DNA from 2 places in the Alteromonas sp. HB246098 genome. Region 1 is predicted to be linked to the other one. Evidence: predicted binding sites of a transcription regulator. Region 1 holds the regulator's gene; the other holds the start of a gene.

What was found. Region 1 encodes FliA, which starts transcription of late flagellar genes. Its sites were predicted from a motif close to CTAAAGNTNNNNNNNNNNNNGCCGATA; they were not measured.
Region 2: the regulator FliA is predicted to act here: its motif matches at 3,275-3,301, upstream of pomA (flagellar motor protein PomA).

The regions. Positions count from the first base shown of each region.
Region 1 covers NZ_JBTZUG010000001.1:1,100,899-1,107,963, reverse strand. The annotation lists gene flhA (flagellar biosynthesis protein FlhA) at 1-1,578, shown strand, start outside; gene flhF (flagellar biosynthesis protein FlhF) at 1,608-3,017, shown strand; gene ACYTPF_RS04750 (MinD/ParA family protein) at 3,023-3,889, shown strand; gene ACYTPF_RS04745 (RNA polymerase sigma factor FliA) at 3,886-4,617, shown strand; gene cheY (chemotaxis response regulator CheY) at 4,654-5,037, shown strand; gene ACYTPF_RS04735 (protein phosphatase CheZ) at 5,072-5,827, shown strand; gene ACYTPF_RS04730 (chemotaxis protein CheA) at 5,840-7,065, shown strand, end outside.
Region 2 covers NZ_JBTZUG010000002.1:427,065-434,129, reverse strand. The annotation lists gene ACYTPF_RS07820 (DUF1365 domain-containing protein) at 1-172, shown strand, start outside; gene ACYTPF_RS07815 (class I SAM-dependent methyltransferase) at 175-1,431, shown strand; gene ACYTPF_RS07810 (flagellar motor protein MotB) at 1,534-2,463, opposite strand; gene pomA (flagellar motor protein PomA) at 2,463-3,224, opposite strand; gene ACYTPF_RS07800 (exodeoxyribonuclease VII small subunit) at 3,625-3,867, shown strand; gene ACYTPF_RS07795 (farnesyl diphosphate synthase) at 3,897-4,787, shown strand; gene dxs (1-deoxy-D-xylulose-5-phosphate synthase) at 4,820-6,700, shown strand; gene ACYTPF_RS07785 (phosphatidylglycerophosphatase A family protein) at 6,936-7,065, opposite strand, start outside.

The DNA.
Region 1 (7,065 bases):
TATATCGATCAAGACCAAGCGCGTCAGCGTCGCGAAGAAATAACCGCAGAGGCTGACTTTTACGGGTCGATGGACGGTGCATCGAAGTTTGTAAAAGGTGATGCGGTTGCCGGTCTTTTTATCATGCTTATCAATATCGTTGGCGGGTTATTTATAGGCATGATTCAGCACGATCTCTCATTTGGAAATGCCATAGAGATCTACACCATCTTGACAATTGGTGATGGTTTGGTGGCGCAGATACCTTCATTACTACTTTCGGTAGCAACGGCGATTATCGTTACTCGTGAAAACGAAACCCAGGAAATGGGTAAAGAAATCCGTGGCCAGCTAGGCAATAATCAAGCGCTTTATATTGCATCAGGCGTGCTTTTTGTCATGGGTATCATCCCGGGTATGCCTCATATCGCATTCTTGGGTTTTTCATTTTTGATTGCAGGGTTTGCATATTGGCAGACAGTTCAAGCTAAGAAGAAAGCTGCAGAACCTCAATTACCAGAGAACATTGCAAAAGACGAAACTGTTGCACCTGAAGTTAAAGAGCTGGGATGGGACGACGTTCAGCAGGTGGATACCATTGGTTTAGAAGTGGGCTATCGCTTAATTCCTCTTGTTGATAAATCTCAAGGTGGCGAGTTGTTGACACGAATTAAAGGCGTGCGTAAAAAACTTTCCCAAGAACTCGGCTTCCTTATTCCACCTGTTCATATACGCGACAACTTAGACTTAGAGCCTAACACTTACACCATCGCTATGCTCGGCGTCACTATTGGCGATTCCGTTATAAGTCACGACGAAGAACTTGCCATTAACCCCGGACAAGTGTTCGGAAAACTAGAAGGGCGCGCTACTAAAGACCCTGCTTTCGGGTTAGATGCGGTGTGGATTAAGCCTAATAAGCGCGAGCACGCGCAAACTCTTGGATACACGGTTGTTGATGCCGCCACTGTTGTTGCGACTCATCTTAGTCAGTTACTTTCCAATAACGCCTATCAGTTACTTGGGCATGAAGAAGCGCAGCAGCTTTTAGATATGCTCGCCAAACAGCACCCTAAATTAGTTGAAGGTTTAGTACCCGATATTCTGCCGCTTAGTACAGTTGTGAAAGTGCTGCAAACCTTGCTATTTGAAGGTGTGCCTATTCGCGATATGCGCACCATTGTTCAGACTCTTAGTGAATACGGTACACGAAGCCAAGACCCAGATGTACTGGTGTCTGCAGTGCGTATAGCACTCAAGCGTCTAATCGTTCAAGAAATTACCCAAGGGGCGAAAGAGATACCTGTCATAACCTTGGCGCCAGAGTTGGAACAGATGTTGCACCAGTCCCTTCAAGCAGGTGGTGAAGACGGTGCTGGTATCGAACCAGGTCTGGCAGACAAGCTGCAAAAATCATTGCAGCAAGCCAGTCAGCAGCAAGAGTTAGAAGGAGAACCTGCAGTACTCCTTACCTCAGGCATGCTACGACCCGTTCTGTCTCGCTTCTTAAAGTATTCTGTTGTTGGGCTGCATGTTCTTTCATACCAAGAAGTGCCTGACGACAAACAAATAAAAATAGTCAGTTCGGTCGGTCAATAATCTGACACTGGGTGATTGGAGAGGTTGCAATGAAAATTAGACGTTTCTTCGGCAAAGATATGCGTGAGGCGCTAAGCCAAGTTAAAGCTGAGTTGGGCAGTGATGCTGTGATCATGTCAAATCGCAAAGTCGCTGACGGCATCGAGCTTGTAGCAGCCTACGACAAAGAGCCTGAAGCTAAGCTTTTCACGCCTAAGGCGGCACCACAAGCCGCGGCAAAAACACCTGGCCAAAAGGCTGTGCCTAGCTTAAGTGAAATTATTGGCGATGACGGTCCTGACAGCTTAAAAGCGTTGCTGGAAAAGCAGCATGGTGGAAACCCAGTTGCAAGCAGTTCTGCACAACCAACACAGCCAATGTCAGCGAACGCTAAGCACGCCAACGAAATTGCCTCTCACTTAGATTTTTCAGAAGCGTTTATCGACGACCTTGGAACACAATCGCCAGCTCAAGATGTTGTCGAGCAAGAGACTTTTCCTGAGCACCAAGCGTCAAGTATCGGTGAAACACCTGTATCCCAGTCAGCTGAACTAGCTCAAATCAAAGAAGAGTTAGCTTCACTTCGCGACGTATTGCAGTATCAAGTTGCTGACTTAATGGAAGCGAAGAACAAGCGTCAAAAACCTGTTCATCAATATCTGGTCACGCGATTAACTGATATGGGGCTGAGTAGTGCACTAGCAACACAGCTGATTAGCTATACACCGGCTCATTACAACGAACGTGACGCGTGGGTATATCTTCTTAACCTATTGGCTAATCGCATAAATGTTACCGGAAACGATATACTTAGCTCACAAGGTGCCGTTGCATTAGTTGGGCCTACTGGTACAGGTAAAACAACCACAGTTGCAAAGTTGGCCGCCCGCTACGCGCAGAAATATGGTGCAGAGTCGGTGGCTATGATTACTATTGATACGTATAGAATTGCAGCCTATGAGCAACTAGCGACATACGGAAAAATTATTGGCTGTACTGTGCGAAAAGCGCAAACTAGTGAAGAACTTGCAGATTTATTGTTCCAACTTCGTCATAAGCGACTAGTATTGATTGATACAGCAGGTTTTAGTCAGCGTGATAGTCGATTAATTAAGCAAATTAAGCAGTTCGACAATGGCCAAATGCCAAAAGTTAAAAAATATTTGGTAGCGCAAGCCAATACGCAATATCCGGCTTTGCAGAGAATCATTCAAGCCTATGACGATATTGAACTAAGTGGCTGTATTTTCACAAAGTTAGATGAGTGCTACTCTTTAGGAGAGGTACTTAGTGCAGCGGTTGAATACCAACTACCGGTTAGTTATGTCACCGATGGTCAAAAAGTGCCTGAAGACATTAAGATTGCAGAAGCGAAATCTTTGGTTTCCGCTGCTGCAAAGCTTTATAAAAAGTACGGTTTGAATCATACTAGTGGTAACAACGCAATTAAAACAGCATAAGCAGTATGATTGACGATCAAGCGAGTAGCTTAAGAAAAATGAAGCAATCACGGTTAATCAAAGTAATCGCCGTCACTGGTGGTAAAGGTGGCGTAGGTAAAACAAACATTACACTTAACACTGCTATCGCCATGGCGAAGCAGGGCAAGCGGGTAATGGTTCTTGACGCGGACCTTGGTCTTGCAAACGTAGATGTGATGTTAGGCCTGCGAGTTGAGAAAAACTTATCTCACGTACTCTCTGGCGAGTGCACGTTGGACGAGGTTTTAGTAACCGGCCCACACGGTATTAAGATTGCTCCCGCCACATCTGGTACGCAGTCAATGGCGGAACTCTCACCCACACAGCACGCTGGCTTAATAAGAGCGTTTAGCGAGCTGCGTTCTCAAATAGACGTATTAATAGTCGACACCGCTGCTGGCATTTCAGATATGGTATTAAGCTTTTCTAAAGCCTCCCAAGATATCATGGTGGTGGTTTGCGATGAGCCAACATCACTAACTGATGCGTATGCGCTGATAAAAATCCTTAACCGTGAGCACGGTGTTTTTCGCTTTAAAGTTGTGGCCAATATGGTTCGCGATGTGCGAGAAGGTCAGGAATTATTTAGCAAATTAAGTAAAGTGACAGGGCGTTTTCTTGATGTTGCACTAGAATTAGTGGCGACGGTGCCATTTGACGAAAATATTCGCAAAGCAGTGCGTAAGCAAACAGCTATTGTAGATGCTTTTCCGGGCTCTCCTGCAGCCGTAGCGATAACCAAGCTAGCAAACAGGGCGCTTACTTGGCCTATTCCGGCGCAGCCTGGTGGCCACTTAGAATTTTTCATTGAACAATTAGTTGCAGAAAAAGCCGTAGGAAGTCAACGTTGAACAGCAAGGCAGCCGCTTATCAACAGCAAACAGATAAATCGCAGTTAGTCGAAAGACATGCGCCTCTGGTTAAGCGTATTGCGCACCATTTGATGGCGCGCCTGCCTGCGAGTGTTCTTGTTGATGACCTTATCCAATCAGGCATGATTGGTTTGTTAGAGGCCGCTCGAAACTTTGATGGGTCAAAAGGCGCAAGCTTCGAAACCTTCGCAGGTATCCGCATTCGCGGTGCCATGCTGGATGAAATACGCAAAGGTGATTGGACGCCACGTTCTGTTCACCGAAATGGTCGCGCAATAACAGAAGCGATATCTCAGGTAGAAAGTGAAACTGGGCGCGACGCACGAGATTCCGATATTGCTGACAAGCTTAATGTGAGCTTGCAGGATTATCACCAGATGCTCAATGAAGTAAATGCCGGGAAGCTGGTGGGCATTGAAGATTTAGGTGTGTCGGAAGATGTGATCACTACCGAGCAAAGTCGAGGCAGTGATGCACCGTTAGAAGATTTAATGCAGGGCGCATTTCAAAAAGCGCTGGCCCATGCAATAACGACATTACCCGAGCGAGAAGCGATTGTTCTTTCACTTTACTATGATGAAGAACTAAACTTAAGAGAAATAGGCGAGGTTCTCGACGTAAGTGAGTCGAGAGTCAGTCAAATTCATAGTCAAGCCATGTTAAAACTCAAATCACGAATGAAGTCGTGGCAAGCTGACGAAGAATAGAAATTAAAAACAATTAACCCCTCAGTGGAGGCTATTTTGGACAAAAGCATGAAAATTCTCGTGGTCGATGACTTTTCAACCATGAGACGAATCATCAAAAACCTGCTTAAAGATTTGGGTTTTGCCAATATCCAGGAAGCGGATGACGGAAGCACCGCATTACCTATGTTACAACAAGGCGATTTCGACTTTGTTGTTACTGATTGGAACATGCCTGGTATGCAGGGTATAGATCTGCTCCGAGCAATTAGAGCCGATGACAAACTTAAGCATCTGCCAGTACTTATGGTGACCGCCGAAGCGAAGAAGGAACAGATCGTTGCTGCCGCCCAAGCGGGTGTAAATGGTTACGTTGTTAAACCTTTTACCGCGGCAACGCTTAAAGAAAAATTAGATAAAATATTCGAACGTTTAGGTTGATCCAGACGCTCACCAGATAAATGAGGTTTACTGGATGTCAACGAATGTAAACGTTCCAATATCGTTAGAAGAAGCAAAGCAGCTTGTCACTTTTCTTGAAGAAGGTGACAAGGCTTCAGCTAATGCACTACTTGAAGCCGTCTCAATGAAAGAAAACGTTGAGCTATTCGCTGAAGTAGGCAAGTTGACGCGTCAACTCCACGACGCATTAAACAACTTTCAAATAGACGACCGCATCAAAAATTTAGCTACAGACGATATCCCTGATGCTCAGTCCCGCCTTACCTACGTAATTGAAGAAACCGAAAAAGCTGCTAATACTACTATGGATGCCGTAGAGGCGAGTATGCCCATCGCTGAACTGCTCGCAGAGCGAATCGAAAAGGTTATGCCAGAGTGGAAAAAGCTGATGAACCGCCAAATCGAGCTGGGTGAGTTTAAGGTTTTATGTGCAGACTTAGACGAATTGTTGGAAGACGGTTCGAATCAGTCGGCTAAACTTACACAGTTACTTACTGAAGTTTTGATGGCACAAGGTTATCAAGACTTGACTGGACAGGTTATTCGTCGCGTTATCGACTTGGTTAAAGAAGTCGAAGATAGTCTTGTAAACATGCTTACTATGTTTGGCGAACGGGACGGTGCAGAACAAACTAAACCTTCCAGCGTTAAGGCCGATAAGGTTGATGGTGTAGAGGCAGAAGGCCCAATTATTGATGCTGACAAACGAGATGACGTCGTTTCAGGTCAAGATGATGTAGATGATCTTCTGTCTAGCTTAGGTTTTTAGGGGAGCGGGTGCATGTCGTTTGATGTTGACGAGGAAATATTACAGGACTTTCTGGTTGAGGCTGGAGAGATACTTGAACAATTACAAGAACAGCTCGTTGATCTTGAGAACAATCCTGAAGACGCGGATTTGCTTAACGCAATTTTTCGCGGCTATCACACAGTAAAAGGGGGAGCGGGCTTCCTTTCTCTTACTGAGTTAGTTGAAATTTGTCACGGTGCTGAAAACGTCTTTGACGTTATGCGCAATGGCCAACGAACGCTAACGCCTGAGTTAATGGATATCATTTTGCAAGCCACTGATGTGGTAGTTGAAATGTTTGAACGAGTAAAAGCACAAGAGCCGCTAGAGCCGGCCGATGCACACCTCGTCGACCTGTTACACAAACTCAGTCGCCCAGAATCTCCAGATGAAAACATTTTCGACAGTGCAAGTGCGCCTGCCGCCGAGCCAGAAGTTGTCGCGGCTGAGCCCGAGGTCGTTGCAGAAGAGCCGGAACTAGTTATAGATGAACCAGTGCCAGCAGCGTCAGATACCAGTGAAAGTAGCGGTGGTATAGAAGAAATTACCGAAGATGAGTTTGAGGCTCTCCTTGATGAGCTTCATGGAGGTGGTGCTCCAGGACAAGCTGCATCAACCAATACAAAACCCGCCAAAACGGAGCCTGCGCAAACGTCAGCACCAGCGGCGAGCACTGACAGTGATGACATTACTGATGAAGAGTTCGAAGCACTGTTAGATGATCTGCACGGAAAAGGTCAGTTTGGTGGAGACGAAAAAAGTGCTGCAGAACCAGCATCAGCAGCTGCTCCGGCAAGTAGTGCCGGTGATGAAGAAATTACCGACGATGAATTTGAAGCTCTGCTTGATCAGCTTCACGGCTCAGGTCAAGGGCCAACTAAACAAGGCTCTGCTCCAGCGGCACCTGAACCTCCTGTAGACAAAGCGGCTACCGAGGCTGTTCAAAAAGCAAAGCAAGCTTCGAGTGCCCCGGCTGCGCCTAAGGCGAAGCCCGCACCTAGTGCAGCAAGCCCAGCTAAAACGAGTAAAGCAGCTGCACCTAAAGCACCTGCCAAGAAAGATGATAAGAAAGGGGCTCCTGCTCCACCACCTGCTGAGACAACGGTACGTGTAGACACAAAGCGTTTAGACCAAATTATGAATATGGTCGGTGAACTCGTACTCGTTAGAAACCGACTGATAAGTTTGGGGATCAACAGCAACGACGAGAGCATGTC
Region 2 (7,065 bases), on a different contig from region 1:
TGGGATTAATTTGACCAAATTTACTTTAGATAATGCGAATCTATCTGCTGCACTTAAACGTATACCCAGTATGACAATAAAAACCGTGGCCGGAATTTATTGGCACGCGCTTAAGCTATTGCTAAAACGAACGCCACTATATACACACCCAGAAAAGAGTCAGGAACAATAACAATGTCTTTCGGTGAATCTGTACTACTGACCACCTCAGAGGTCTCTTTTGTAGATAAAACTTGTAGAACACTATTTTTGAAGTGTTTAAATCAGCTTCCATTTGGACGCTTAACTATCCAAGAAAACGGCGATGTTGTTGCGCGTTTCGGCACAGACGAAAGCGACCTGCGCGCTACGGTAAATATCAAAGATGTGCAAGCCTATCGACAGTTGTTACTTGGCGGCAGTGTGGGGGCTGGCGAGGCGTACATGGAAGGGTTATGGGACAGTGACGATGTAACAGCCGTAGTAAGGATTTTCGCACGGAACTTACCCACCCTAGATGAGTGGGAAAATAAGTTCAAGTGGCTGACCATGCCTATCAATAAAATTCAACATTTTGCGCGTCGAAACACAAAAGACCAAGCTAAAAAGAACATTGAAGCGCATTATGACTTGGGCAATAAGCTTTACACCCGCTTTCTTGATCCAACAATGATGTATTCTTCAGCAATATACCCAGATGCAAATGCAACGTTAAACGACGCGCAGAATTACAAATTAAAAGCCATTTGTGACAAATTACAACTTTCTGAAGCAGACCACCTTTTAGAAATAGGCACTGGCTGGGGCGGCCTAGCTGTTTTTGCGGCAAAACATTACGGCTGCAACGTAACAACAACCACCATTTCAGAAGAACAGCACGCTTGGGCAAAGGACTGGATTGCACGAGAAGGTCTAGAAAGTAAAATTACGTTACTTAAAAAAGATTATCGTCTACTTGACGGTAAATACGACAAGCTGGTTTCCATTGAAATGATTGAAGCGGTTGGCAAACAGTATTTAGGTAACTTTTTCGAAAAATGTGCTTCTCTTTTAAAAGACGACGGCCTTATGTTGCTTCAGTCGATAACCATTGACGATAGACGTTATGATAGCTACTCAAACAGCGTAGACTTCATACAGAAATACATTTTCCCGGGTGGCTTTTTACCATCGCAATACCAGCTAAATGCCCATCTTAAAAAATACACGAACATGATGATCCGTGATTTACACGATATTGGTGTGGACTATGCAAAAACCCTTAACCACTGGTATGAAGCATTTATCGCGGCGAAAGATGAATTATTAAATGATGGTTACGACGAACGCTTTATGCGTATGTGGACCTACTACCTGAAATACTGCGAAGGTGGCTTTCTAGAAAGAACTATAAGTACTGTACAACTTGTTATATCTAAACCTCAATACAGAGAGGAATTGGCTAGAGTTTGATTCTCGTTGTTGTGTGAATATCCAGTAAGCAATTTGAAACCAAAAAAGCGGTGCCATATGGCACCGTTTTTTTGTGGATATTGCATTTCAAAGGAGTAACGCTTAATCGTCTACCACTGATATAGGTTTGGATATCATTGGTTTACCTTGGTTAATATTAATCTCCACTCGGCGATTCTTAGCTCTATCACTTGCAGTCGTGGCATTTTCGACAATAGGATTAGTATCTGCTTTGCCTACAACAGACATACGGCTTTCATCAAACCCAGGTGCTGTACGCATGGCTTCGGCCACCGCGACGGCGCGTTGTGACGACAAATCCCAGTTCGAGCGATAAAGCTCATTGGCAATATGCTGTCCGTCACTATGGCCAGAAATCTCAATTTCACCAGGCACATCCGCTAACAATGAACCAATTTTTCTTAATACGGGCTGAAATTGTGGCTGCAAGAAAGCAGACCCTGCTGAGAAGGAGCCATTCTCGCGAATACGAATGGTAAGCTGTTGCCCCAGCGACTCCATCTCAACCGAGCCATCTAAAATTTGCTTTTCCAATTGTTGGGCCACCTTTTTCATCAACTCAGCCATTTGAGATTGATCAGTGCTTTGCTCAGCAGATGAAGATGACTCAGTAGCCGTTTGTTGAGACTGACCGCCGCGTTGTTCGCCACGCTGCTTTTGCCTTCCGCCGGCCGAGTCCTCGTTTCCTGCCTGAAACTCTAGCATCTGCTGTGTCATTTCGTTGGTTTGCTGTTGTATAGATTCAATTGGCGTAGGATCAGGCTTACCAGGTCGAAACTCCATAGCTATTACACTGGTACCCTTTGGAATATCTTTTACTTCGATTTTGTTTTGTACACCGAAAGCGAACTTCATCGAACCCGCAATCTGCTTAAATTTAAGTACATCCATCTCTGAAAATGAAAGCAGAAGTACAAAGAAGCACATTAGCAGTGACATCAAGTCTGCGAAGGTTCCCATCCAAGCTGGAAGCCCCTCGGGGGGGCATTTTGGGCATTCTTCTTCTGCCATTACTCTTCCTCTGCGCTTCCGCGTTTACTCGCCGCCAGGTAGTTTTTCAATACGCCTTCAATAACTCGCGGGTTTTGACCGTCAGCTATACCGACAATACCATCTAGAACAAGGCTCTGATTTAGCTTTTCTTCCCCCGCTCGCACAGACAGCTTGAATGCTATTGGCAAACAGATAACGTTGGCGAAAAAGGCACCATAAAGCGTTGTGAGTAGTGCTACCGCCATCGCGGGGCCGATAGCTTTCGGGTCATCCATGTTCGATAGCATGGCAACCAAACCAATCAAGGTGCCGATCATACCCATGGCGGGTGCAATATCGCCCATACCTTTAAAAAACGAGGCGCCGAAATCATGTCGCTCTGACGTCATAGAAATATCTTTAGCAAGCGTCTCTCTAACCACCTCAATATCGTGGCCATCAACCAGCATATCTACGCCTTTTTGCATGAACTCATTTGAGATTTCCGCTTCCTCTAAAGCCAAAAAGCCACCTTTTCGCGCCGCATCCGCCATCTCTACGATTTTCTCAATAAGCTCTTCTGGCGATTCAATCTTAAACATGAATGCTTTACCAGCAATCTTACCCGCACCGAAGAATTGACCTAAAGTAAATTGTGACAAGACAACAAACAAAGTCCCACCAAACACGATCAATATCGATTGGACGTCGATGAACATGCCTAAGCTGCCGCCTAGAATCATAGCCATAACTATGAAACCAATGGCGCCCAACATACCTATGACGGTTGCTAAATCCACTCACTCTTCCCCATTTATGCGCAGTCAGTGCTGTTAATGTACAAATATTCTATCGGCAACAGATAAAAATACTAAAACGACATTATTGAAAAATATCATATTTATTTGTTTTTTATTAAGTGTGACTTTAAAAAACCTTGTTTAAAGGTTTTCTATCTATCTACCATGCTTATAGGGTTCGCTTATCTATCAGAACACGCATACACTTGTTTATTTAAAGTAATGTAGTCACTTATTTCGAATATAGCACAATATCTTCATATTCAACGTGGTCAACTGCATGAAAAAAAAGCTATATTACTGTGATATAGGCGATATACGGACAAACCATTTGACCCTTGTGCGGCCCTCGGTTAATGTGCGCGGTACACGTATTTTGGCCAATGTATTGAGTGTTTTTATGACGACAGAAAAAGCATCAGCGTCTTTTGAAGAAACTTTATTAGAACTAGAAGCTATCGTTAACGAAATGGAAAACGGTGATCTGCCGCTTGATAAAGCACTGGAAAAATTTGAACGAGGTATAGCATTATCTCGTCAAGGCCAGCAATCACTTGAAAACGCCGAGCAAAAAGTAAAAATACTGCTTAGTGAACAAGGCGAAGAAACGCTTCAAACTCTTCCTGAAAGTGAACAGCCGTAAAACGTTCATTTTTAACTTACAGGCGACCTATGAATTTTTCTGCTTTGCATCAGCAAGTAAAACAGCAAACTGATGCATCCCTTCTTACCTTAATTGATGATTTACCCGATTACGCACCGCGCCTTAAAGATGCGATGCGTCACGCATTGCTTGCGGGTGGTAAGCGTATGCGTCCTCTACTAGTACAGGTTGTAGGAAACACGCTAGACGTGCCTAAAAAAGATCAGATGGCTATAAGCATGGCTATTGAGTGCGTGCACGCCTACTCGTTAGTTCATGACGATTTACCAGCCATGGACGATGATGATTTACGTCGTGGAATGCCAACTTGTCATATCGCCTTCGATGAAGCTACGGCTATTTTAGCGGGGGATGCTCTGCAATCTCTTGCATTTACTGTACTAGCTGATGCTCCTTTAAGCGTATTTGCCGAAACCAAGCGCGGACAACTGTTGTCTGTACTTGCTAAAAGTGCAGGATATGTAGGAATGTGTGGTGGCCAGGCAATTGATTTGGCCAGTACAGGTGAGGCCATCTCGTTAGAAGAACTAAAACAGCTCCATAGATTAAAAACCGGAGCATTGCTAAAAGCCTGTGTTGAAATGGTTGCTATTGTCAGTGAAGGCTTATTGCCACAAACTAAAACTGACTTAATGGCTTATGCCGCCAATATCGGGCTAGCTTTTCAAGTTCAAGACGACATTTTAGACGTTGAAGGCAGCAGCGAGAAGTTAGGTAAACCGGCAGGGTCGGATGAAGCATTGGGTAAAAACACGTTTCCCGCCAAGCTTGGAATGGCTGGCGCTAAACAAGAATTAGAAATGCTTCACAATAATGCACTTCAAGCATTGACGCGTTTACCCTACAATACTGACAGTTTAATTGCGTTTAGCGAGCTTTTGGTAAAACGCGACCATTAGCCACGCGCCATGTTGAAAAAGATAATAAGTACATGAGTTTAGATCTCCAACATTACCCAACGCTTGCGCTTGCGCAAACACCTGAAAAATTGAGGCAACTGCCCCAGGATAAATTACGCGAGCTCGCCGATGAATTACGTGAGTATTTACTCAATAGTGTAAGCCAAACAAGTGGTCACTTCGCTTCGGGCTTAGGCACAGTAGAGCTGACCGTCGCGTTACATTATGTGTACAACACACCTTTTGACCGTTTATTGTGGGACGTAGGGCATCAAGCCTATCCTCATAAGATTCTTACTGGCCGTGCAGAGCGCATGAGTACCATCCGTCAAAAGAATGGTCTGCACCCTTTCCCGTGGCCGCCTGAGAGCGACTATGACACCTTTGCTGTGGGTCATTCTTCTACATCGATTAGCGCGGCGCTGGGCATGGCCGTAGCGGCAGAAAAAGAAAGTGAAGATCGCAAAGTGGTTGCCGTTATCGGCGATGGCGCAATGACCGCAGGTATGGCGTTTGAAGCCCTTAACCACGCAGGTGACATCAAAAAAGATATGGTGGTTGTACTTAACGACAACGAAATGTCCATATCTGAAAACGTAGGGGCGTTAAACAGCCACCTAGCCCGCTTGCTAACGGGTAATTTTTTCAATTCAATTCGGGATGGCGGCAAAAAGCTGTTAAGCAATGTACCACCTATTAAGGAGTTCGCTAGCCGTGCAGAAGAGCACCTAAAAGGCATGGTCGTTCCAGGGACCATATTTGAAGAACTAGGCTTTAATTATATTGGTCCTATCGATGGTCACGATGTGAACGCTGTAGTCGATACCCTTCGCAATATGCGTAACTTTGAAGGTCCTCAGCTTTTACATGTTGTGACAAAGAAAGGTAAGGGCTATGCCGTTGCTGAAGAAGACCCAATTAAGTTTCACGCGGTGCCAAAATTTAACCCAGCAGATAACGCTCTGCCAAAGTCGAAGCCCTCTGCCCCAACCTACTCTGCTATTTTTGGAAAATGGCTATGTGATATGGCCGCGCAAGACCCAAAATTAATGGCTGTGACACCTGCTATGCGTGAAGGTTCTGGTATGGTTGAGTTTTCTCAGCGTTTTCCCGAACAGTACTTCGATGTTGCCATTGCCGAACAGCATGCTGTGACCTTTGGTGCCGGTCTTGCCAAAGATGGTATGAACGCGGTTGTTGCGATTTATTCATCGTTCCTTCAGCGCGCATACGATCAGCTTATCCACGATGTGGCAATACAAGATTTGCCGGTATTATTTGCTATAGACAGAGCGGGTATTGTGGGCGCCGATGGCCCTACTCACCAAGGCGCGTTTGATATTGCTTTCCTTCGCTGCATTCCAAATATGGTCGTTATGGCACCGTCAGACGAAAATGAATGTCGTCAAATGCTCTTTACAGGCCATAAGCTACAAAAGCCAGCTGCAGTGCGCTACCCTCGTGGTGCAGGCATGGGGGTTACACCAGATGAGGCGATGACGGCACTTGAAATAGGTAAATCACGTACCTGTCGAGAAACCTCTAAAGATAAATCTGAAAGCGTTGCTATTTTGAACTTCGGCTGTTTATTGCCCTATGCACTAGAAGCAGCAGAAGCTATTGATGCAACGGTTATCGACATGCGCTTTATAAAACCACTAGATGGCGATGCCGTTTTAAAAGCAGCCAGTGAACACAGCGCCCTTATAACGTTAGAAGACGGCTGTATTATGGGTGGAGCTGGTAGTGCCGTACTAGAACACTTGCAGCAAAACGGCGTACTAAAGGCAGTCAAAATGTTAGGTCTGCCTGATAGCTTTATTCTGCAAGGTACGCAACAGGAAATGTACAAAGAGCACGGCTTAGATGCTGAAGGTATTATTGCTGCTGCAAATAGGTTTACAGCTAGCTAATCAGTTATCTAATTCGTTATAAAACTAGCTTAGTAAAAGCGACTACTATGCTTTTCGTTTAAGCCTGAGATCAAAAAGCCCGCAAACTGCGGGCTTTTTCGTTATGTATTTTCGCTATTGCCTGACTCTTTATTACCTGAGTTTTCATTGCCTGATTTCTCACTGCCTAACTTTTCATTGCCTAATCGTTCTCTGTCGCCTATCTATGAGAGCGGCCCTGAATCTTTACTTTTAGCTAGAACAACGCCAGCGCTGCAGGCCAGAACACCATTAATAAATGTAAACAGCCACACGCCATGGCTCCAGCAAGAATATCATCCAGCATAATGCCTGTACCGCCGTGTAAGCGCTTGTCGATAATACCT